One region of the Streptomyces sp. NPDC093544 genome, then DNA from elsewhere that is predicted to be linked to it. Evidence: riboswitches for the same ligand, from Rfam matches in the RefSeq annotation. Region 1 holds a riboswitch; each other region holds the start of a gene.
The links. A riboswitch is a leader RNA that binds a small molecule or an ion and turns the genes downstream of it on or off. The one in region 1 is predicted to bind S-adenosylmethionine.

Region 1 (7,089 bases):
GTGGGTTCGGGGGGCCCGGGGCGAAGGAGCGGGCGATACGGGAGCAGCTGGGGTTGGCGCCTGTGCGGTATTACCAGCTGCTCAACGCGCTGATCGATGATCCGCGGGCGCTTGCGCATGATCCGGTGACGGTGAATCGGCTGCGGAGGGTTCGGGAGGGGCGGCGGGGGGAGCGGTGACGGGGGGGGGGGGTGGTTTTTCGCCCCCTCCGCCCCTTCCCGTCCCGTATCTGGGGGCTGCCGCCCCCAGACCCCCGCTTTCGGCCTGGACGGCCTCGTCCTCAATCGCCGGACGGGCTGAAAAGATCTCCAGCCCCGTTAAAGTCGCCGTATGGCCAGCCATGCGGATCCCCTGCCGATCCCCACCACCCCCGCCGGCCGCGCCGGCCTCGACGCCATCCTCGACCGCCCGGGCCACGTGGTGATCGGGCTCGACTTCGACGGGACGCTCGCGCCGATCGTCGCGGACCCCGAGCAGGCCCGCGCCCACCCGGACGCGGTCCCCGCACTCGCGGCCCTCGCCCCGAAGGTCGCCTCCGTGGCGGTCGTCACCGGCCGGCCGGCCTCCGTGGCGGTCGAGCACGGTGGCTTCGCGGGTGTGCCGGGACTGGAGCACCTGGTCGTGCTCGGGCACTACGGCGCCGAGCGCTGGGACGCGCGGAGCGGCACGGTCAGTGCCCCCGCCCCGCACCCCGGCGTCGCAGCCGTCCGCGCCGAGCTGCCGGGCCTTCTCGACACGGTCGGCGCCTGGAAGGGCACCTGGATCGAGGAGAAAGGCCGGGCCGTCGCCGTCCACACCCGTCGCGCGGCGGACCCGCAGGCGGCGTTCGAGGCCCTGCGCGAGCCCCTCACCGACCTGGCCGGCCGGCACGGCCTGATCGTCGAGCCGGGCCGCATGGTTCTGGAACTCCGCCCGCCGGGGATGGACAAGGGCGTTGCCCTCCTCGCGCACGTCCGCGAGACCGCCGCCGAAGCCGTCCTCTACGCCGGGGACGACCTCGGTGACCTCCCCGCCTTCGCCGCCGTCGACAAGCTCCGCGCCGAAGGCATCCCGGGCCTCCTGGTGTGCAGCGGCAGCGCGGAGGTCACGGAACTGGCGGAGCGGGCCGACCTGGTGGTGGACGGCCCGGCGGGAGTCGTGCAGCTGCTGAGGGCCCTGGCGGCGCGGCTCGGTTAGGGCCTGCCCTCCAACTCCCGCAACTGCTCCAGGAACCACTGCGCCGGAGGCAGCGCAGTCGCCGCGGCAGCGAGCCGCTTCGTGCGCTCCGCTCGCTCCCCCGCCCCCATCGACAACGCCTCGTGCAACGCCCGCGCCGTGCCGACCACGTCGTACGGGTTCACCACGATCGCGTCCTCGCCCAGCTCCTCGTACGCCCCCGCTTCCCGGGACAGCACCAGCACGCACCCCTCGTCGGAGACGACCGGCACCTCCTTGGCGACGAGGTTCATGCCGTCCCGGATGGGGTTGACCAGGGCCACGTCGGCGAGCCGGTACGCGGCGAGGGAGCGGGCGAAGTCGTCCTTGACGTGGAGGACGACCGGGGTCCAACCGGGTGTGCCGTAGGTGGAGTTGATGTCGTCGGCGACCCGTTGCACCTCGGCCGTGTAGTCGCGGTACACGGCGAGGTCCTGCCGGGACGGGTAGGCGAAGGCGACGTGCACGACCCGCTCGCGCCAGTCCGGCTGGTCCTCCAGGAGCTGCCGGTAGGACAGCAGTCCGCGCACGATGTTCTTCGACAGCTCGGTGCGGTCGACCCGCACGATCGCCTTCCGCGGCGCCCCCTCAGCCGTCGCCCCGATCTGCTCACGCAGGGTGGCCATCCGGTCGGCGACATCCGCCTCGTGCGAACGCTTGCGCAGGAAGTCCGCGTCCGCGCCGAGCCCGTGCACGCCGACGCGGGTGTCACCGAGGCCGCCGACCAGCTCCTGCGCGCACGCGGTGAACGCGGACGCCCAGCGGTGGGTGAGGAAGCCGAGGCGGTCCGCGCCGAGCATGCCGCGCAGCACCTGCTCGGCGATGTCGTCGGGGAGCATGCGGAAGTAGTCGACCGGCGCCCACGGCGTGTGCGAGAAGTGCCCGATCCGCAGGTCGGGGCGGAGCTCCCGCAGCATGCCGGGGACCAGGGTGAGGTGGTAGTCCTGTACGACCACCACGGCGCCCTCGGCAGCCTCGTCGGCCAGCGCCCGCGCGAAGGCCCGGTTGTAGGCCTCGTACGACGCCCACTGGCGCCGGAACTCCACGTCGAAGACCGGCTCCAGCGGCGTCTGGTAGAGCATGTGGTGGACGAACCACAGCACCGAGTTGGCGATCCCGTTGTAGGCGTCCGCGTGCACCTCGGCGTCGATGTCCAGCATCCGTACGCCGTCTTCGCCGACCCCGCGCCGTACCGCCTCGCGGTCCCCGTCGCCGAGCACCGAGCACACCCACAGGGCGCCCGCGTCCGGGCCGATCGCCGACAGGCCCGAGACCAGGCCGCCGCCGCCGCGCTTGGCCTGTAGCTCGCCGTCTTCGCGCACGTCGTAGGAGACCGGGCCGCGGTTGGACGCGACGAGGATCCGGTGGGAGCCCTGCGGGGATGCCGTGGAAGCAGCAGTCGAAGCCGTGGAAGCCATACGCCTCAATCTAGCCCGGCCCGGAAACGCTCAAACGTACGGACGGGGTGCCGCGGAGACGTATACCGCCGACGGATTACGCCGCTTTGCGTGACTGATACTCCGAGATTTCCGACATCGGAGGCCGTTCCTCCGTATCGACCGAGTACGTGCGCGGCTCGAAGCCGGACTCGCCCCGTTCGAACTGGGTGATGGCCGGCCGGATGAGGTGGCCGCGGGCGAGCCGGAGCTGTGCGGTGCGATAGATCGCGGCGGACATCCGGCCCAGCGCCTGGCCGTCCTGGTGCCGGTGCTTGCGGACGCCGACGTCGACCTGGGCGAGCGCGTCCAGGCCCACCAGGTGCAGCGCGTCGACGAGCATGCCCAGCTCCACGCCGTATCCGACGGGGAACGGGAGCTGTTCGAGGAGGGTGCGGCGGGCCGCGTACTCGCCGCCGAGCGGCTGGACGAAGCCGGCCAGCTGCGGCCAGTGCATGTTCAGCAGGGGGCGGGCCATCAGTTCGGTCACGCGACCGCCCTGACCGGCCGCAGTTCTGCCGGAGGTGGGTTCACCCGGCAGGTTCAGCGGGCGGTCGTACATCGCCTTGACCAGGTCCACGCCCGGATCGGTGAGCAGCGGCCCCACGATCCCGGAGACGAAGTCCGACGAGAACTCCTTGAGGTCCGCGTCGATGAAGCAAACGATGTCACCGCTCGTCACGAGGAGTGACCGCCACAGGACCTCACCCTTGCCGGGCACGGCCGGGATGCGGGGGAGTATTTCGTCCCGGTGAACGACCCGGGCACCGGCGGCGGCGGCGACCTCGGAGGTGCGGTCCGTCGAGCCCGAGTCGATGACGACGATCTCGTCGACGAGGGGGACTTTGCGAGTCATCAGGTCGCGGCGGATGATGGAGACGATCTCGCCGACCGTCGCCTCCTCGTTGAGCGCGGGCAGGACCACGCTCACCGTGGAGTTGGTGGATCGTTTCGCGGCTATGAGCTTCTTGAGCGGCCGGTCAGTCACGGACCAGGAGCGCGTGCTCAGCCAGCGCTCGACGTCTTCAAGCACGTGCGGCTCTCCCTTGCGTTCATTGGGATGCTTGTGCCCGTCGCCGCGGCAGCGTTTGGTGTGTCGCTGGCATCTCGCGGTTCGGACGGCTCTCTCCACCATCCAGGCCTTCGGTTACAGTCTTGAACAACGCTGATGACCATCGCATGTCGGGGGTCGCTCAGCGCACAACTGAATACCGCTCATCCAGAGGGGCAGAGGGATACGGCCCGTTGAAGCCCCGGCAACCCTCCAGCTGGTTCTTGTCACGTCGACGTGGTGAGGCTCCCGGCTCGGGAAGGTGCCAAATCCGTCTCACGGCGAAGTGCGTCGTGAGGAAGATGAGGAGAAAGGGCCTCGCCTCCATGGCTGCGCAGACAGTTGCAAGCACCACTGCAAACACCACGAACACCGTGACCTCCCCGGATTCCGCGAACTCCGTCGATCTGGGCCCCGCCGCCGCGCTTTCCTGCCGCGAGTGTGGACACCGTGTACCGCTCGGTCCGCTCTTCGCCTGCGAGGAGTGTTTCGGGCCGCTGGAGATCGCGTACGACTTCTCGGCCTACGAGACCGAGGACCTCCGCAAGCGCATCGAAGCGGGCCCCGCGAACATCTGGCGTTACGCGCCGCTCCTGCCGGTCCCGGCGGACGTCGCGGAGAAGCCGAACATCAACCCCGGCTGGACCAAGCTCGTCAAGGCCGACAACCTGGCCCGCGCGCTGGGCGTCACCCCCGGCAAGCTCTTCGTCAAGGACGACTCCGGCAACCCGACGCACTCCTTCAAGGACCGCGTCGTCGCCCAGGCCATCGAGGCCGCCCGCGCCTTCGACTTCACCACCCTCTCCTGCTCCTCCACCGGCAACCTCGCGGGCGCCGTGGGCGCGGCCGCCGCCCGCGCCGGCTTCCGCTCCTGTGTGTTCATCCCGCACGACCTGGAGCAGGGCAAGATCGTCATGGCCGCGGTGTACGGCGGGGAGCTCGTCGGCATCGAGGGCAACTACGACGACGTGAACCGCTTCTGCTCCGAGCTGATCGGCGACCCGGCCGGCGAGGGCTGGGGCTTCGTCAACGTCAACCTGCGGCCGTACTACGCGGAGGGCTCGAAGACCCTCGCGTACGAGATCTGTGAGCAGCTCGGCTGGCAGATCCCCGACCAGCTGGTCATCCCGATCGCCTCCGGCTCCCAGCTCACGAAGATTGACAAGGCTCTTCAGGAGCTGATCAAGCTCGGCCTTGTGGCGGACAAGCCGTACAAGATCTTCGGTGCCCAGGCGGAGGGCTGCTCGCCGGTGTCGGTGGCCTACAAGGCCGGCCACGACGTCGTACGGCCCCAGAAGCCGAACACCATCGCCAAGTCGCTCGCCATCGGCAACCCGGCCGACGGGCCGTACGTGCTCGACATCGCGCGGCGTACCGGCGGCGCCGTGGAGGACGTGAACGACGAGCAGATCGTCGACGCGATCAAGCTCCTCGCGCAGACGGAGGGCATCTTCGCCGAGACCGCGGGTGGCGTGACGGTGGGTGTGGCGAAGAAGCTGATCGAGAACGGTCTGCTCGATCCGACCCTCACCACCGTCGTCCTCAACACCGGCGACGGTCTCAAGACCCTGGACGCGGTGGCCTCGGACACCGGGCTCACCGCGACCATCCGCCCGAACCTGGACTCCTTCCGAGAGGCTGGCCTCGCGTCATGAGCGTCAACGTCCGCATCCCCACCATCCTGCGCACCTACACCGGCGGCAAGGCCGAGGTGTCGGCCGAGGGCGGCACCCTCGGCGAGGTGATCGCCGACCTGGAGCAGAACCACACCGGCATCGCCGCGCGCGTCCTGGATGACCAGGGCAAGCTGCGCCGCTTCGTCAACGTGTACGTGAACGACGACGACGTCCGCTTCGAGCAGGGCCTGGAGACGGCGACGCCGGACGGTGCGGGCGTCTCGATCATTCCGGCCGTCGCCGGAGGCTGACCGTCATCCGCCGTCACGTACGGTGATTGTAGTTACCTTGGGTAATTGCAATCACTGAGAGTTCATCGAATTGCCCCCTCCGTGAGAGAAGCGGAGGGGGCAATTCTGTATGGTTGAGCGCGGTACAGTTGGGGAAGCTGCTTCGCCTTCGAGTTGGTTTTATGCCGGGCGCATATGAGTCCTTGCCCGATGCCCGACAAGAAGTAGCCAAAGTGCCCCGCCTTTTTGAGCCGTTTATGGCATTTACGGGGCCCGACTTGCCCTGAATCTTTGCGAATTCTCCGCATATTCCCGATCGGTCGTGCCCAGAATTCTCGTCCGATTGACCTGTTGCAGAGGGCAGTTGGACAGATACATTCAGCCGCGGTCGACGCGTTCCGGCGCACACCCCCAATCTTTGGGGGGTGAGGTATGACCCGGGCCCGCGAAGTGCGGTCCTGTGCAAGGGCCAGTAATAGGGGAGTTAGGCATGGCTCAGGGCACCGTCAAGTGGTTCAACGCGGAGAAGGGGTACGGCTTCATCGCGGTCGACGGTGGTGCGGATGTATTCGTCCACTACAGCGCGATTCAGATGGACGGCTACCGCACCCTTGAAGAGGGCCAGCGGGTCGAGTTCGAGATCTCGCAGGGCCAGAAAGGGCCGCAGGCGGACATGGTCCGGCTGGCGACCAGCAGCTGAAGCACGCGCCGACTGACTGTTCTGTTCGACGTGACGAAGGGCCCGCATCCCCCGCCAGGGGATGCGGGCCCTTCGGCCTGCCCGCCCGTCCGCGCCTCCGTCGGCCTGTCCCTCTCACCTCTCTTCGCGCCGTGCGCGCCCCCCGCCCCACCTGGGGATCTTCCGGAGTCGCTTGCACTCGGTAGGGGCGAGTGCTAATCATTGGCGTTAGCACTCTGCAGGTGAGAGTGACAACGAGGACCGGGTCAGTGAGGCCCGCAGGCCAAGTGGGGCAAGGAACCACGAGGCACGCAGGCCGTCCGTCGCGGGCGCGGGCGCGGTCCGGAGCAATCCACCCCAGTCCGGGAGGACCACTTCACATGGCCAAGATCATCGCGTTCAACGAGGAGGCGCGGCGCGGTCTCGAGCGCGGGATGAACCAGCTCGCCGACGCCGTCAAGGTCACCCTTGGTCCCAAGGGCCGCAACGTCGTCCTCGAGAAGAAGTGGGGCGCCCCCACGATCACCAACGATGGTGTTTCCATCGCCAAGGAGATCGAGCTCGAGGACCCGTACGAGAAGATCGGCGCTGAGCTGGTCAAGGAAGTCGCCAAGAAGACGGACGACGTCGCCGGCGACGGTACGACCACCGCGACCGTTCTGGCGCAGGCGCTGGTCCGCGAGGGCCTTCGCAACGTAGCCGCGGGTGCCAACCCGATGGCCCTCAAGCGTGGTATCGAGAAGGCCGTCGAGGCCGTCTCCGGTGCCCTCCTTGAGCAGGCCAAGGATGTCGAGACCAAGGAGCAGATCGCTTCCACGGCCTC
Region 2 (7,089 bases), on a different contig from region 1:
GGGTCGATGTCCGGCTCGACCGGTAGTGCCAGGCCGAGCGCGGCACCGGCGGTGGCATCCTCGACAAGGGTCTCGCTCATGCGGGCCGCACCTTCCTGTTCGAGGCCACCACGATCCGCGGGTCCAGCAGCGGATAGACGAGATCGACGAGGAGGTTGGCCACCACGAAGATCAGGGCTCCGAACACCACCACCCCCTGGACCAGCGGGATGTCCTGGGCCGTGACCGCCGCGGCCGTAACCCGGCCAAGGCCGTCGCGGGAGAACACCGTCTCGACGACCACCGAGCCTGCGATGAGTTGCCCGGCCAACAGCCCGACGATCGTCAACGCCGGCAGCGACGCGTTGCGCAGCGCGTGCCGCAGGTGAATGCGCAGTCGGCTCGCGCCCTTGGCCCGCGCGGTCTCCACATAGGCCTGATCCAGCGCCGTGAGCAGGCTCTTGGCCAGCACCTGCGAGACCAGGGCGCCGGTCGGGATCGCGAGCGTCACCGCCGGCAGTACCAGGCCAGGCAGCCCGTCGTTGCCGAACGCGGGGAACCATCGCGCCCGGAAGGAGAACAGCTCGACGAGCACCAGCCCGACCCAGAACGTCGGTACCGACACCCCCAGTGGTGGCAGCGACAGCAACAGCTGCCGCAACCACCGCTGCGTGGTGTAGGTCGCCAGCGCCGCCAGACCGCCACCGAAGACCACCGCGAGCAGCAGGGCCGCTCCGGTCAACTGCAGCGTCTGCGGCAGCGCGTCGGCCAGCGTCGAGGTCACCGGCCGACCGGTGGAGACCGCGTTTCCGAAATCACCGCGCACCGCGTTGCCGAGATGGTCGGCGTACTGCACCAGCACCGGTTTGTCGAAGCCGTACTCATGCCGCAGTGCGGCGATCTGCGCCGGATCGATCTGGCCCGAGTCCGCTCCGGCGCCGGCCATCGCCGAGACCGGATCACCGGGCAGATAGTTCAGTATGAAGAACGACACCGTGTAGGCCGCCCAGAGCACCCCGAGTGCCTGTGCGAGACGCTTGATCACATAGCGACGCATTCCCTGCTCACCTCCTGCTGCCGACGACCCGATCGGACGCTCCGTCGCGCATCCACCGGTGGCTAGCCGATCCAGGTGTCGTGCAGCTGGATCCGGCTGGAGGCATCGAAGTTGAGGTTGTGCACCTTCTTCGCCACCCCCAGCTGGGTCTGCAGCTCCACCACGGGAATGACGTAGGCGTTCTGCACGATCAACTGCTGTGCCTGGCCGACCAGTTCCTTCCGCTTGGCCGCGTCGGCCGTTGCCGCCTGCTGGGTCAGCACCGTGTCCAGCGGGCCCGTCGGCAGGTGGTAGAGGTTGGCCAGCTTGGTGGAGTACTGGGTGCGCAGGATGTCCGGGTCGGCGCGGGTCAGGTTGCCCCACGACGCGTCGAAGTCGCCGGACTGCAGCACCGTGGCCAACTGGGAGGTCTGCGTCTCCTTGAGCACCACGTCGACTCCGACGGCCTTGAACTGCTGCTGGATCAGCTCCAGCGCCGGCTGGTTGGTGGCCGCGTTCGCGAACCACCTGACGGTCAGGCTGAGCTTGGTGCCGTTCTTCGACCTGATGCCGTCACTGTCGACCTTCCAACCGGCCGAGTCCAGCAGGGACTTCGCCTTCGCCGCGTCGAAGGCCAGGTCGGAGCCCTGGTCCGCGTAGTCCGGTGTGGTGTACGCCAGGATGCTGGTCGCCGGCCTGGTGCCGGTCGGGTACACGGTGTCGACGATCTGCTGCCGGTCGATGGCGAACAGGAGTGCCTGACGCACCTTCGCGTCCTTCAGCAGCGGGCGTGAGTTGTTCAGCGCCAGGTTGAACACCGCACCGGGATTGGCCCGCCGTTGCAGGTTCACCTGGCCGCCCGTGAGTGCCGCCTCGTCGGCCTTGCCGACGCTGCTGATCGCGTCCACCTGACCGGACTGCAGGCTGCCGGTGCGCACGCCCGATTCGGGCACCACCTTGAACACCAGCTTGTCCAGGTACGCCTCGCCCTGTTTGGTCCACAGCGACGAACCCCAGGCGTACTTGCTGCGCTTGGTCAAGGTGATCGCCTGGTTCTGCACGTAGCTCTGCAGCGTGAACGGCCCGGACCCGACCACACCCTTGCTGCACTTCTCCTGCGGGCTCCGCTTCGCGCTAGCCGACGACTCGATACCCAGTGAGTGCGTCGACGTGGCCTGGAGGAACTGCGCGTTCGGCTGCTGGAACTTGACCCGCACCGTGAGCGGATCGACCGCGGTGGTGCTGTCCACGCCGCTCAAGTACCCCTGGGCCAGCGTCCCCAGGGCGCCGAGCTTCGGCACCGCGTCGAAGTTGTCCTTGACCACCTGCGCGGTCAGCGGTGTCCCGTCGCTGAAGGTGACACCCGATCGCAGGTGGAAGGTGAACGTGGTCGCGTCGGAGCTGATGTCCCAGCTCTTCGCCAGCCACGGCACGATCTTGCCGGTCTTGGGATCCTGGTCGGTCAGGGAGTCCACGATCTGGCGCAGGGAGTAAATGGTCTCGTTGCTGCTCACTTGCTGCGGATCCACGCAGCCCACGTCGGAACCCACCGCGAAGGTCAGGGTGCCACCGGACTTGGCCGGGCCGCTGTCGCTGGTCGAGCTGTCGCTGCTGCTCGACGTGCAGGCGCTCAGCAGGAGGCTGCTTGTCACAAGTGCGGCGAGTGCCGCCCACCGGGTAGGTCGGGAATCCGGACGCGATATCACGGAATGGGTTCTCCTACTCCAAAGTCACCGCGCACGTGCCTGTGCGGACCAGGGCGATGCGTGGCGGAAATGCTCGGAAGGTGCCAAAGGGGAAGGGTGCCGACGAAGGCGTGACAGCGCCGCGGGCTCCGACAGCGCTGTGGGAGCCCGCGGGGAGTTGCCTGCGGGTGTCAAAGCCGTCGGCGAACGTCACTCAGGACGGCGGGAGGCAAGGACGCAATCAGCCGTGACACAGACAGCTGGTGAAGAGCTGCAGGTCGATGTGGCGACGGCGCGACAAACCGGAGAACACCGCAGCGGCCGCGATCGAGGCACTCAGATCACTGCTGTGCCGCACGCTGGTCCTCCCCATCTCAGGCCCGATCAACGGGCCACGCGCTTGCGGGGTCGGTGACCCTGCCGGGCTTTCACCTGGAGCACCCCACCGCGGTGGAGGGTTGCCGGTCAGCGAGCCAGGGCTTGACGCTAACACTCAATGCCGCTTGAAACGTTAACGAGCGTCGCCATGATCCGTCAATGGCGACAGGGGAGTTGGACAACGCTCGGCAGGACGGATCGAACCGCGCAGGGCTCGGGAACGGCTGGCCGAACTCGCCTGACCAGGTGCCGGCCGGGGCCCGAGGCGCCCTGACTCAAGAAGTCGCCCGCACTGGCTGTTTTATCGATCCGGATGGCCTTCCTAGATTTTTCCTGAAATCTGGGTATGGTTTCGCCCAAATATGTGGCTTTACCCCAGATGTGGTCACATCCTGAACGCAGGAGATAAATGTGTACCTAGCAACTAGTCGGGGCGAGTTCCTGACTCTGGGCGCTTGGAGGGAAAGGCATGCAATGGAGCAGCCTTCAAAACACCCACGGCCGGCGGGCCCGACTCGAACGTTCTCGGGACATTCAACCCGTCCCCCCGACTTTGCCGGTCCGCGGCGACAGGGGAGCCGAGCCCGTGGATGACCGGCGTGTGGACCTGGCCGCCGCTTACGCGGCGCCAGAACTATTGGCGATTCGAGACCGGCTGCTTGTCGCTCTGGCGTTCTCGTCAGGCGTCTTCGAAGCGATCTGCTTTCTCTCCTTCGGGAAGGTCTTCACGGCGTTCCAGACCGGAAACCTGGTGTTTCTCGGCCTTGGAGTAGCCGGCACGAGGCCGCCTGCCGGCCCGGATCCCGTTCGCGTGGTGATTTCACTTGCCGCGTTCGCCGTGGGGGCCGCGCTGGCAACTCGGATCCTGACCGCGTTCAACGGCGACCAAGAGATGGAGGACTCCGAGGTCTTCGAAGCATGGCCGCGTCGTGTCTCCATCGCGCTCTGCGTCGCGACGGTGGCGCAGGTCGGTTTCCTCGTCGTGTGGATGGCGACGTCTCCGTCGAGCCTTGTGTCCAACATTCTGGTCGCCCTCAACGCCTTTGCGATGGGCCTGCAGATGAATGCCGTTCGGTCGCTCCATGTGCCGGGCATCTCCACCACGGCGGCTACGGCCACCTTCATCAGCTGGATCTCCGGTATCTCGACCTGGACTCTCAAGCCCGCCGCGGCGCGCCGCCTGACCGGGGTCCTGGTGGGCATGGTGGCCGGCGCCTTCGTCGGAGACTGGATGCTCAGCCACGCGCACACCTACGCGCCGGTGCTGCCAGTGGTCGTGATCGCACTCGTCATCGTGATCGCCTCCGTGGCGATGAAGCAGAAGCCCGCGCGATAGCGCCCGACGAGCGGATCCCCTCCACCGTGTCGATACGGCCGACGCGATGGCCGTCCCGGCTCGGGCCGATCGGCACGGTGGCGGGGGTCCGACTACTTCCCGTTCCCCCGGGCCCGCCCGCAACGGTCGGCCGTACCGCACAATGGTGCGATGATCGACGGCACTTCGCGGACAACAGCCCAGCCGCCGCCCCGGTTGATCAAGGACGACGAGCTGACCGACCATTCCGTCGTGGCCAACAGCACCATGAACCGCGGACGGGTTCTGACAGGCGTCAACAGCTACACCCGCGAACTCGGCTTCGCCCCCACAGAGTTCCTGAACGGCAGCGACAGCGACCATGGCTCCGTGCCGTCCTGGCTGGACCTGTGCAGCGGAGAAGGGTTGGCCCTCCGCGAAGCAGCCCAGCGACTCCCGCAAGCCGCGTTGACCGGCGTGGACCTGGTGGGCCCGCGGCTGCGGACAGCGCTGCCCGACGGCCTCGAACTCATCACCGCGGACCTCGGCCGTTGGTCCCCAGGGCGCCGCTACGACCTGGTCACCTGCGTCCACGGACTGCACTACATCGGCGACCGGCTCGCCCTCCTGGAACGGGCCGCCTCCTGGCTCACCGGCACCGGCCTGCTGGTCGCCCACCTCGACCCTTCGACGCTGCGGCGGCCCGACGGCGGTGACGCTTCCCGGCCGGTCCTGGCCGCGCTGCGTGCTGCCGGTTTCCATTACTCGGCCCGTCACCACCGCCTCAGCCTGCGGGGCGGCCGCCGCATCGCCTTGCCCTTCACCTACCTCGGCGCCGACCCCCACGCCGGCCCCAACTACACCGGCCAGCCGACCGTCGCGTCGTACTACCGCCCCCGTTCGGAGAGCCCTCGTGCGGAGGCGACAGGTGATGCGGAAGGGCGCGATGACTTTCCAACGGCGCGGCAGTCTCCACTGCCGTAACCCCTGGCGTGAGGAAGAGGAGCGAGTCCCGTGCGCATAGTGATCAGCGAATTCATGAGCCTGGACGGCGTAGTACAGGCACCGGGTGGACCCGATGAGGACATCGAGGGTGGCTTCGCTCACGGCGGTTGGACTCACCCGTTCTTCGATCCGGAGGTGGTGGGCGGCGCCTTCGCCGACGCACTGAACAAGGCCGACGCGCTGTTGTTCGGACGCCGCACGTGGCAGTCGATGGCCGCGGCGTGGCCCGAACGTGGCGGCGATCCGTTCGCCGACCGGATGAACGGCATCCCGAAGTACGTGGTTTCCCGAACGCTGGGTGATGACGATCTGACGTGGACCAACACCAGGCGCGTCCCCGGCGATGAAGCCGTCGCCCACATCCGCAAGCTGCGCGAGACGGACAGCGGCGACCTGTTGGTCATGGGGAGTCCCACACTCGTACGCACCCTCCTGCGCGAGGGCTTGGTCGACGAACTCCGGCTCATGATCATGCCGGTGATCCTCGGCGGAGGTAAGTCGATCTTCCCCGGCGACGGTGTGCTGCGCACGCTCGAACTGGTCTCGACCGTCACCAGCGGCACGGGCGTGAACGTGTGCACCTACCGCCCGGTCGTCAGGGGGTAGGCCGGGAGGCGCCATGTAGTCATCACCGTCATCACCGGAGAGGGGTCACACTCCAGGCCGAGGACGGGTCGACCCCGCCGGTCTGCTGCCGGCCGCGTCTCCAGCCGTACGCCGGGCATCGCTCGGCCGCGGTGTCCGGCGCGCGCGGCCGGACACCGACGAGGAACGCGCCAACCAGCCCGGCACCCGACAGCAGTACCCCGCCTCAGTGCTTTCCGAAGTACATGAGTTCCCACAGAGCCGGTGCGCTTACGCTGTCTACTGCCTCGCCGTTTGTGAAGTGCTCGACGGTTACTTGGCCGGTGAAGCGCATGTAGGCGCCGTTGAATCCGGCGAGCCGGGCGAGGAGCCGCTTCGGCCCCTTGAGGGTTTCGATCATGCGGTTCTGAACGATGGTGTTCTCGCGGTGGAAGGTGACCCGGAAACCTTCGCCGCTCTCGGGGGTGGCCTCGTAGTCGAACACGATGGTGTTGGCGACCGGCTTCCCGGTGATGGGGTCGGGGTGTTCGTCTGACTTGGTGAAGCGGACCAGGTTGGCCTGGTCGGCGAGGATCTTGCCGTTCTTGGCGAGCATGAAGATGGGGACTTCCGCGGAGCCGTACTTTTTCTCGGCGGTGATGTAGGAGGCGATCACGGCGTAGTCGCCTGCCTCGGCGCGCGCCCAGTACCAGTGGTGCATGAGGCGGGCCATCTCGGCGTCGCCCCAGTTGTGGTCGTGATAGCCGGTGCCCGTCCGGGTCTCGGTCGTGCCGTCGATGGTGAGGGTGGCCTCGACCCGGCCCTGAGGGACGGAGGGCAGCCAGGCGAAGTATTTCTGCTTTTCCTCGCCGAACGTGATGTGCCCGGTCTCCGGCCGCCAGGAGGGGACCTGTCCGGTGAGGGTGATGTCGGCGACGACGCCGTCGATGTCCGCGTGGATGCGGTAGGTGTGCAGGTCGCCGGTGATGCGGTTGTCGCCGATACGGACGTCGCACCGGTCGGTGGCGAAGTCGTGGTCGTCCGGATGCTCCGGCGAGGTCCGTTCGATGTGGGTGCCGTCCGGCCGGTCTAGCTCGATGGTGACCACCGGTGCGGGCGGCTGGTTGACGCCCTTGCCGACCCGGAAG
Region 3 (7,089 bases), on a different contig from region 1:
TGCTGCTGCCGGGCATCATGCTCGGCCTGGTGGTCGGCCACCTGATCCTGGTCTTCTACCACAAGCACACGCAGTTCGCGGGCCCCGGAAAGACGAACAACAACGTCGTCGGCATGCCGCTCCTGCCGGTCTACACGGCCAAGGCCGGAGGCTTCTTCTTCCTGGTCTTCGGTGTCATCACGGTCATCGCGGGGATCGCGTCGATCAACCCGATCTGGACCATGGGCCCCTACCGCCCGGACCAGGTGTCGACCGGCGCTCAGCCCGACTGGTACATGGGCTTCTCCGAGGGTCTGATCCGCTTCATGCCGGGCTGGGAGATCAACCTCTGGGGTCACACGCTCGTCCTGGGCGTGTTCATCCCGCTGATCATCTTCCCGCTGGTCCTGGTCGCGATCGCGGTCTACCCGTTCATCGAGTCCTGGGTCACCGGCGACAAGCGCGAGCACCACATCCTGGACCGCCCGCGCAACGTCCCGACGCGTACGGCCTTCGGTGTCGCGTGGATCACCTGGTACATGGTCCTGCTGATCGGTGGTGGAAACGACCTGTGGGCCACGCACTTCCACCTGTCGATCAACTCGATCACCTGGTTCGTGCGGATCGCGTTCTTCGTCGCGCCGGTCCTCGCGTTCATCGCCACCAAGCGGATCTGCCTCGGTCTTCAGCGCCGTGACCGGGACAAGGTGCTGCACGGCCGCGAGTCGGGCATCATCAAGCGCCTGCCGCACGGTGAGTTCGTCGAGATCCACGAGCCGCTCAGCCAGGAGGCTCTGCACACGCTCACCGCGCACGAGCAGTACCAGCCGGCCCAGATCGGCCCGCCGGTCGACGAGAACGGTGTCGAGCGCAAGGTGAAGGGCGCGCAGAAGCTGCGTGCCAAGCTCAGCAAGGGCTACTACGGGGACGACAGCCAGATCCCCAAGCCCACCGTCGAGGAGTACAAGGAGATCACGAGCGGCCACGGCCACCACTGATCGCCTCAGCGTTCCTCGCTGATCGCCACGGCTGGAGCCCCGTCCATTGCATGGACGGGGCTCTTTGCCGTCTCCAGGGCTGGATAGGGTGGACTCACCCGTACGTACCCGGGTCGAGTCCACCCGGGTACCTCTCTGAGAACCCCAGGAGCGACCATGAGCGCTGTGAACCCCGCTGGAGGCGACACCGCGGCGGACCGTTCCTGGCCCAGGTTGCTGAACGGCCTGCTCGACGGCCGTGACCTGAGTGCGGACGACACCGCCTGGGCGATGAACCTGATGATGCGCGGTGAGGCGACCGACGCACAGATCGCCGGGTTCGCGGTGGCGTTGCGGGCCAAGGGAGAGACCGTCGAGGAGATCACCGGGCTCGTACGGATGATGTACGAGCACGCCAATGTGATCGAGGTGCCGGGGAAGACCGTCGACATCGTCGGTACGGGTGGTGACGGGGCCAAGACCGTCAACATCTCCACCATGTCGGCGATCGTCATCGCCGGGACGGGCGCGAAGGTCGTCAAGCACGGCAACCGGGCGGCTTCCTCGGCGTCCGGCGCGTCCGACGTCCTTGAGAAGCTCGGGGTCAATCTGGAGCTGACGACCAAGCGGGTCGCGGAGGTGGCCGAGGAGGCCGGGATCACCTTCTGCTTCGCGGTGAAGTTCCATCCGGCGCTACGTCATGTGGGCGCCGCGCGTGGGCAGTTGGGCATCCGGACGGTCTTCAACGCCCTCGGTCCGCTGACGAACCCGGCACGGGTGAAGGCGCAGGCGGTCGGCGTCGCGGACCCCCGCATGGCGCCGATCGTCGCGGGCGTCTTCGCCGAGCGCGGCAACTCCTCGCTGGTCTTCCGCGGCGACGACGGGCTCGACGAGCTGACCATCACGTCCACGTCCCGGGTGTGGGTCGTACGGGACGGAAAGGTCACCGAGGAGACCTTCGACCCGAGGGACGTCGGTATCGACCTGGTCCCGATCGAGGCACTACGGGGCGCGGACTCCACGTACAACGCGGACGTGGCGCGCCGGCTCCTCGACGGCGAGAGGGGGCCGGTGCGGGACGCGGTGCTGCTGAACTCGGCGGCGGCCCTGGTGGCCCTGTCGCCGGGTGACGGATCGCTCGCGGACCAGATCCGCGCGGGGATGACGAAGGCCGCGGAGGCCGTCGACTCGGGGACGGCCAAGCGGACGCTCGAGCGGTGGGTGGCCGCGACCAACGCGTAGCGCCTGCGGCGGTACGGCGGTCACCAATCCGTAGTGCCCTCGGCGAGCCCGCCGGGTGGGGCCGGGCCAAGGCGCCCGGCCCCTTTCGCGTTCCGGGATCCGGACACGGGTTGCGTCGTCTCGATCGGTTCGACTAGGTTTTTCGGCAGGTCATGAGTGACAGTCATGAGGCCCCGGCCGACTGTCCGGCAACCCTCCGTCCGTGGCGGGGTGCCCCGGGTGAAGACCAGGCCGTAGGCAGCGAGGTCTGCGGCAAGCGCGGACCCCTCGCCCTCTTTTGAGCGGTAAAGGCCCAGGGGTCCTGGTCATCGAGGGAGCCTTCTGTGAGCAAGCGAATGCGATAGGGCGTCGAGCCCCTTTTCCGCCTATCCCTTTCACCTTTTGCCGCGCTGAGCGCCACTTCCATGGACCGGCTCGCGCGGTGATTTCCCTGCGTCTCACAGGAGTTCGCCATGTCTGTCTCCACCGTTGCCGCCGCCCAGACCGTTTGTACGCCTCTGCCCGTGTTGGGGCGAGATGTCACCGTCCCGCTCGTCACCGGTGGCGAGGTCTCGTACGCCGCCCTCGACTACGCCGCCAGCGCCCCGGCCCTCCAGCGTGTGTGGGACGACGTGGCCGCGTACGCCCCCTATTACGGCAGCGTGCACCGCGGGGCCGGGTACCTGTCCCAGCTCTCCACCGACCTCTTCGAGAACTCCCGCACCACCGTCGCCGAGTTCCTGGACTGCCGTGACGGCGACCAGGTCGTGTTCACCCGGTCGACCACCGACTCGCTCAACCTGCTCGCCGCCGCCCTTCCGGCCGACTGCCAGGTCTTCGTCTTCGAGACCGAGCACCACGCCTCGCTGTTGCCCTGGCGGGACGCGCGGGTGACGTACCTGAACGCCCCGCGTACGCCGCAGGAGGCCGTCGCGACCCTGGAGCACGCGCTCAGCCACCGCGACCCCCACGGTCCCGCCCTCGTCTGCGTCACGGGCGCCTCGAACGTCACCGGTGAGCTGTGGCCGGTGCGTGAGCTGGCCGCCGCCGCGCACGCGCACGGCGCGCGCATCGTCCTCGACGCCGCGCAGCTCGCCCCGCACCACCCGGTGTCGGTGCGCGACCTCGACGTCGACTGGGTCGCCTTCTCCGGGCACAAGCTGTACGCCCCCTTCGGCTCCGGTGTCCTCGCGGGCCGCTCCGACTGGCTGCTCGAGGCCGAGCCGTACCTGGCGGGCGGCGGCGCCAGCCGCAAGGTGTCGCGGCGTACGGACGGGGGCGTGGACGTGGAGTGGCACGAGAGCGCCGCCCGGCACGAGGCCGGCTCGCCGAACGTGATCGGGGTCTACTCGATCGCGTCCGCCTGCAAGGCGCTCACCGAGGCGGGTTTCGACACGCTCGTCGCCCGCGAGCAGCAGCTGATCGAGACGGTCCGCGCGGGTCTCGCCGAGGTGCCCGAGGTCAGGGTCCTCTCGCTCTTCGGCGACGACGCCCCGCGTGTCGGCGTCATCTCCTTCGTCGTCGAGGGCTGGAACAGCTCGCACTTCGCGGCCGCGCTGTCCGCCGAGTACGGCATCGGAGTGCGCGACGGCCTGTTCTGCGCCCACCCGCTGGTGCGCACCCTCCTCGGCAGCGACCCGCAGACCCAGGGCGAGTGCGGCGCCCCCGAGGCCGCGCCCGGCGAGAAGTCCCTCAACGCCATCCGCGTCAGCTTCGGCGCCGGCACGCCGGACGAGCACGTCGAGCGTTTCGTGCGCGCGGTCAAGGAGCTCGTCCGGGACGGCGCGAAGTGGAACTACCGCACGGAGGACGGGCGTTGCGTCCCGGCGGTGTGATCGCCTGACAGGAGCACGGCGTATACGCTCCCCTTCGGCGGCCGTACGGCGAACAGGGGAGTCACGGGGAGTGCAGGCGCTGCGGGAGACGGATCCACGGCGGATCGGTCCGTACGAGGTGCTCGGGCGGCTCGGCGCGGGCGGCATGGGCGAGGTCTATCTCGCCGAGTCCCGGGCCGGGCTCCGGCTGGCCGTGAAGGTGGTGCGGGCCGAGCACGCGGAGGACCGCACCTTCCGCGCCCGGTTCCGCCAGGAGGTGCGGGCCGCGCAGACCGTCGGCGGGACCGGGACGTACACCGCGCGGGTGGTCGATGCCGACCCCGAGGGCGAACGGCCTTGGATGGCAACGGAGTTCGTCGACGGGCCGAACCTGCGCGACGCGGTGCTCGACGGCGGGCCGCTGCCCGAGGACGCGGTGCTCACCTTCGCGGCCGCACTGGGCGAGGCCCTCGCCGCGATCCACGCCAAGGGCATGGTGCACCGCGACCTCAAGCCGTCCAACATCCTGCTGGCGCCGGACGGTCCGCGAGTCATCGACTTCGGGATCGTACGGGCGCTGGAGGCGACGGCGATGACCCGCACCGGCACCCTGGTCGGCTCGGTCGGATACGTCTCGCCCGAGCAGATCCGCAACGGCTCCGAGGTGGGGCCGCCGAGCGACGTCTTCGCGCTGGGCGCCGTGCTCGCGTACGCGTCGAGTGGCCGCGAGCCCTTCGGGGAGGGCCAGGACTCGGTGATCCTGCTGCGCATCGTGACGCGGGACTTCGATCTTTCCGGGGTTCCTGCGCGTGTGCTTCCGCTCGTCGAGGCCTGTCTGCGGGAGGAGCCCGGGGACCGGCCCACCCCCGAGGAAGTGGTCGAGGCCGCCGGACACTCGGCCGCCTCCCTGCGGGCGGCTCTGCGGCCGGGGTGGCTCACCTCCGCACCGGCGACGGTCGCGGGGGACGAACGGTGGCTTCCGGAGCGCGAGTCGGGCGAGGGAGAGAGCCGGGTCGAGTACATCGCCCCGGCGACGGTCACGGGCGCTTCGGCGCCGGACCGCATACCGGAACCCCAACGGCGTTCGCGGCGGGGGCTGTTGACGGCTGTCGCGGGTGGGGCGGTGGTTGCCGCCACCGGGGGAGCCGGCTGGGGGCTGTGGCGGCCCGGGCGGGAGAGCGGAACGCAAGGAGCCGGGTCCCCGGAATCCCCTCAGACCGCGTCCGCGGCGGGCGTGGAGAGTCCAGCCGCCCTCGCCTGGCAGTACGACGCCGCCGGGCTCGGCGGCATGTACGGACCTTGCGTCGCCATGTCGCCGGACGGCGAAGTCGTCTACCTCGGGGACGCGAACGGCAAGCTGCACGCCCTGTCCCGTGCGGGCGGGCGGCTCTGGGCGGTCGCGCTCGGCGAGGAGGTGTCGACGCCCGTCGTCACCGCGGACGGGATCTTCTGCGTCGCCTGGGACCAGGAGAGGGTACGGCGCCGGCTGTGCGCGGTGAACGCGAACGGCAAGCTCATATGGACCAAGACCGTCGGCGAAAACGGCTACAACCCGCCGGTTCTGGCGGGTGAGGGCGTGCTGGTGGCCACCGGCGACACCGACGAGGGAGGGCTCCGCTGCTACGCGGCCGACGGCTCCGTGCTGTGGAACGCGTCCACCCCCGCCGGTCCGAACGGCACCCCCTTGGTGGCGGGTGACGTGATCTACACAGGCACCTTCGGCGACCACCTGGTGGCCCTGAACGCCGACGACGGCACCAGGATCTGGTCGGTCCCCGCGGGCCTCGACGTCGGCCGGCCGGCGCTGGTCGGCGACATCCTCGTCGCCGAGTCGGGCGGAGAGACGACCCGGCACGCGTTCAGCCCCGACGGTGAGCTGCTGTGGGAAACCCAGGGGGAGGGCAGCGGGCCGATGGTCGCCGGGAACCGGTCGCTTGCGATCACCACCGGGCAGGGCACCGTCGACGCGATCAAGGCGGCCGACGGCTCCACCGCGTGGACGTACGAGATCGGCGGCGACTGGCTGCCGGGACCGGTGGTGGCCGGAGATCGTATCTATGTGCGAAGCGGGCTCGTCCTGTGCGCCCTGGGCCTGGACGGCAAGCCGCTGTGGAGCGAGGCACTCGGCGCCTCCACCGGCGACGACCAGCACAGCCCGGTGCTCAGCGGCAGTCGCCTCTACGTTCCCTCGGGGGGCGGCATCGCCGCGGTGGACGTCAGCGCCTGACAGCCGGGGCTTCGCGTTCGGCCGCGGCCTCTCAGCCGTCGAGCCCGATCGCGAACGCCGCCTCCAGGTCGTGCTGGGAGTACGTGCGGAACGCGACGTGGGTGTCCGTGCCCTCGACGCCCGGGATCTTGCTGATCTTGCCGGGGATGACGTCCGCCAGGTCGTCGTGGGCCTTCACACGGACCATCGCGATCAGGTCGTAGGTGCCGGTGACGGAGAAGACCTCGCTGACGCTGTCGAGGGCGGCGATCGATTCCGCGATCTCGGGGATCCGGTCCACGCTGGTCTTGATGAGCACGATCGCGGTGATCACGGCTGGTTTTCTCCCTCGGGGGCCGCGGCTGGGGCTTTCACTCTAGTCGTCCGGCCGAAACGCACCCACGCGTAGACGAAGCCGAGGGAGAAGCCCACCAGGTGGGCCAGATAGGCGACGCCGGGGCCGGTGGAGGCGCGGCCCGCCGCCAGCCACTGCAGGGTCACCCAGAAGGGCAGCACCACCCAGGCCGGGAAGCGCAGCGGCAGGAAGAAGAGGAACGGGAAAAGACTGGTCACCCGGGCCTTGGGGAACAGGTACAGGAACGCGCCGAGCACCGCGGAGATCGCCCCGGAGGCGCCGACCAGGGTCTGCTGGGACTCCGCGTTGGCGACCGCGTAGCCCAGCAGGGCGAGACAGCCGCAGCCCAGATAGAAGAGGGCGAACTCGACGTGGCCCATCCGTTCCTCGGTCATCGTCCCGAAGACGTAGAAGAAGAGCATGTTGCCGAGGAGATGGAGCCAGCCGCCGTGGATGAACAGGGCTGTGGCGAGGGTGAGCGCCGCACGCGGGTCTCCGGTGAAGAGTTCCGAGGGCACCACACCCCAGCGCCGGAAG

Region 2: it holds a riboswitch for S-adenosylmethionine, as region 1 does, so the genes downstream of both, AB0N66_RS15555 (ABC transporter substrate-binding protein) here and thrC (threonine synthase) in region 1, are expected to answer to the same signal.
Region 3: it holds a riboswitch for S-adenosylmethionine, as region 1 does, so the genes downstream of both, AB0N66_RS02405 (aminotransferase class V-fold PLP-dependent enzyme) here and thrC (threonine synthase) in region 1, are expected to answer to the same signal.

The regions. Positions count from the first base shown of each region.
Region 1 covers NZ_JBFBEA010000007.1:344,943-352,031, reverse strand. The annotation lists gene AB0N66_RS13350 (DUF3263 domain-containing protein) at 1-179, shown strand, start outside; gene otsB (trehalose-phosphatase) at 331-1,176, shown strand; gene AB0N66_RS13340 (trehalose-6-phosphate synthase) at 1,173-2,612, opposite strand; gene AB0N66_RS13335 (glucosyl-3-phosphoglycerate synthase) at 2,689-3,663, opposite strand; SAM riboswitch class I at 3,843-3,990, shown strand; gene thrC (threonine synthase) at 4,008-5,336, shown strand; gene AB0N66_RS13325 (MoaD/ThiS family protein) at 5,333-5,608, shown strand; gene AB0N66_RS13320 (cold-shock protein) at 6,078-6,287, shown strand; gene groL (chaperonin GroEL) at 6,647-7,089, shown strand, end outside.
Region 2 covers NZ_JBFBEA010000009.1:109,981-117,069, forward strand. The annotation lists gene AB0N66_RS15545 (ABC transporter permease) at 1-80, opposite strand, end outside; gene AB0N66_RS15550 (ABC transporter permease) at 77-1,036, opposite strand; gene AB0N66_RS15555 (ABC transporter substrate-binding protein) at 1,099-2,721, opposite strand; SAM riboswitch class IV at 3,092-3,201, opposite strand; gene AB0N66_RS15560 (YoaK family protein) at 3,665-4,414, shown strand; gene AB0N66_RS15565 (class I SAM-dependent methyltransferase) at 4,565-5,356, shown strand; gene AB0N66_RS15570 (dihydrofolate reductase family protein) at 5,387-5,983, shown strand; gene AB0N66_RS15575 (lipocalin-like domain-containing protein) at 6,189-7,089, opposite strand, start outside.
Region 3 covers NZ_JBFBEA010000002.1:16,425-23,513, forward strand. The annotation lists gene AB0N66_RS02395 (cytochrome bc complex cytochrome b subunit) at 1-977, shown strand, start outside; gene trpD (anthranilate phosphoribosyltransferase) at 1,134-2,198, shown strand; SAM riboswitch class IV at 2,347-2,463, shown strand; gene AB0N66_RS02405 (aminotransferase class V-fold PLP-dependent enzyme) at 2,651-4,012, shown strand; gene AB0N66_RS02410 (serine/threonine-protein kinase) at 4,083-6,218, shown strand; gene AB0N66_RS02415 (Lrp/AsnC ligand binding domain-containing protein) at 6,250-6,531, opposite strand; gene AB0N66_RS02420 (rhomboid family intramembrane serine protease) at 6,528-7,089, opposite strand, start outside.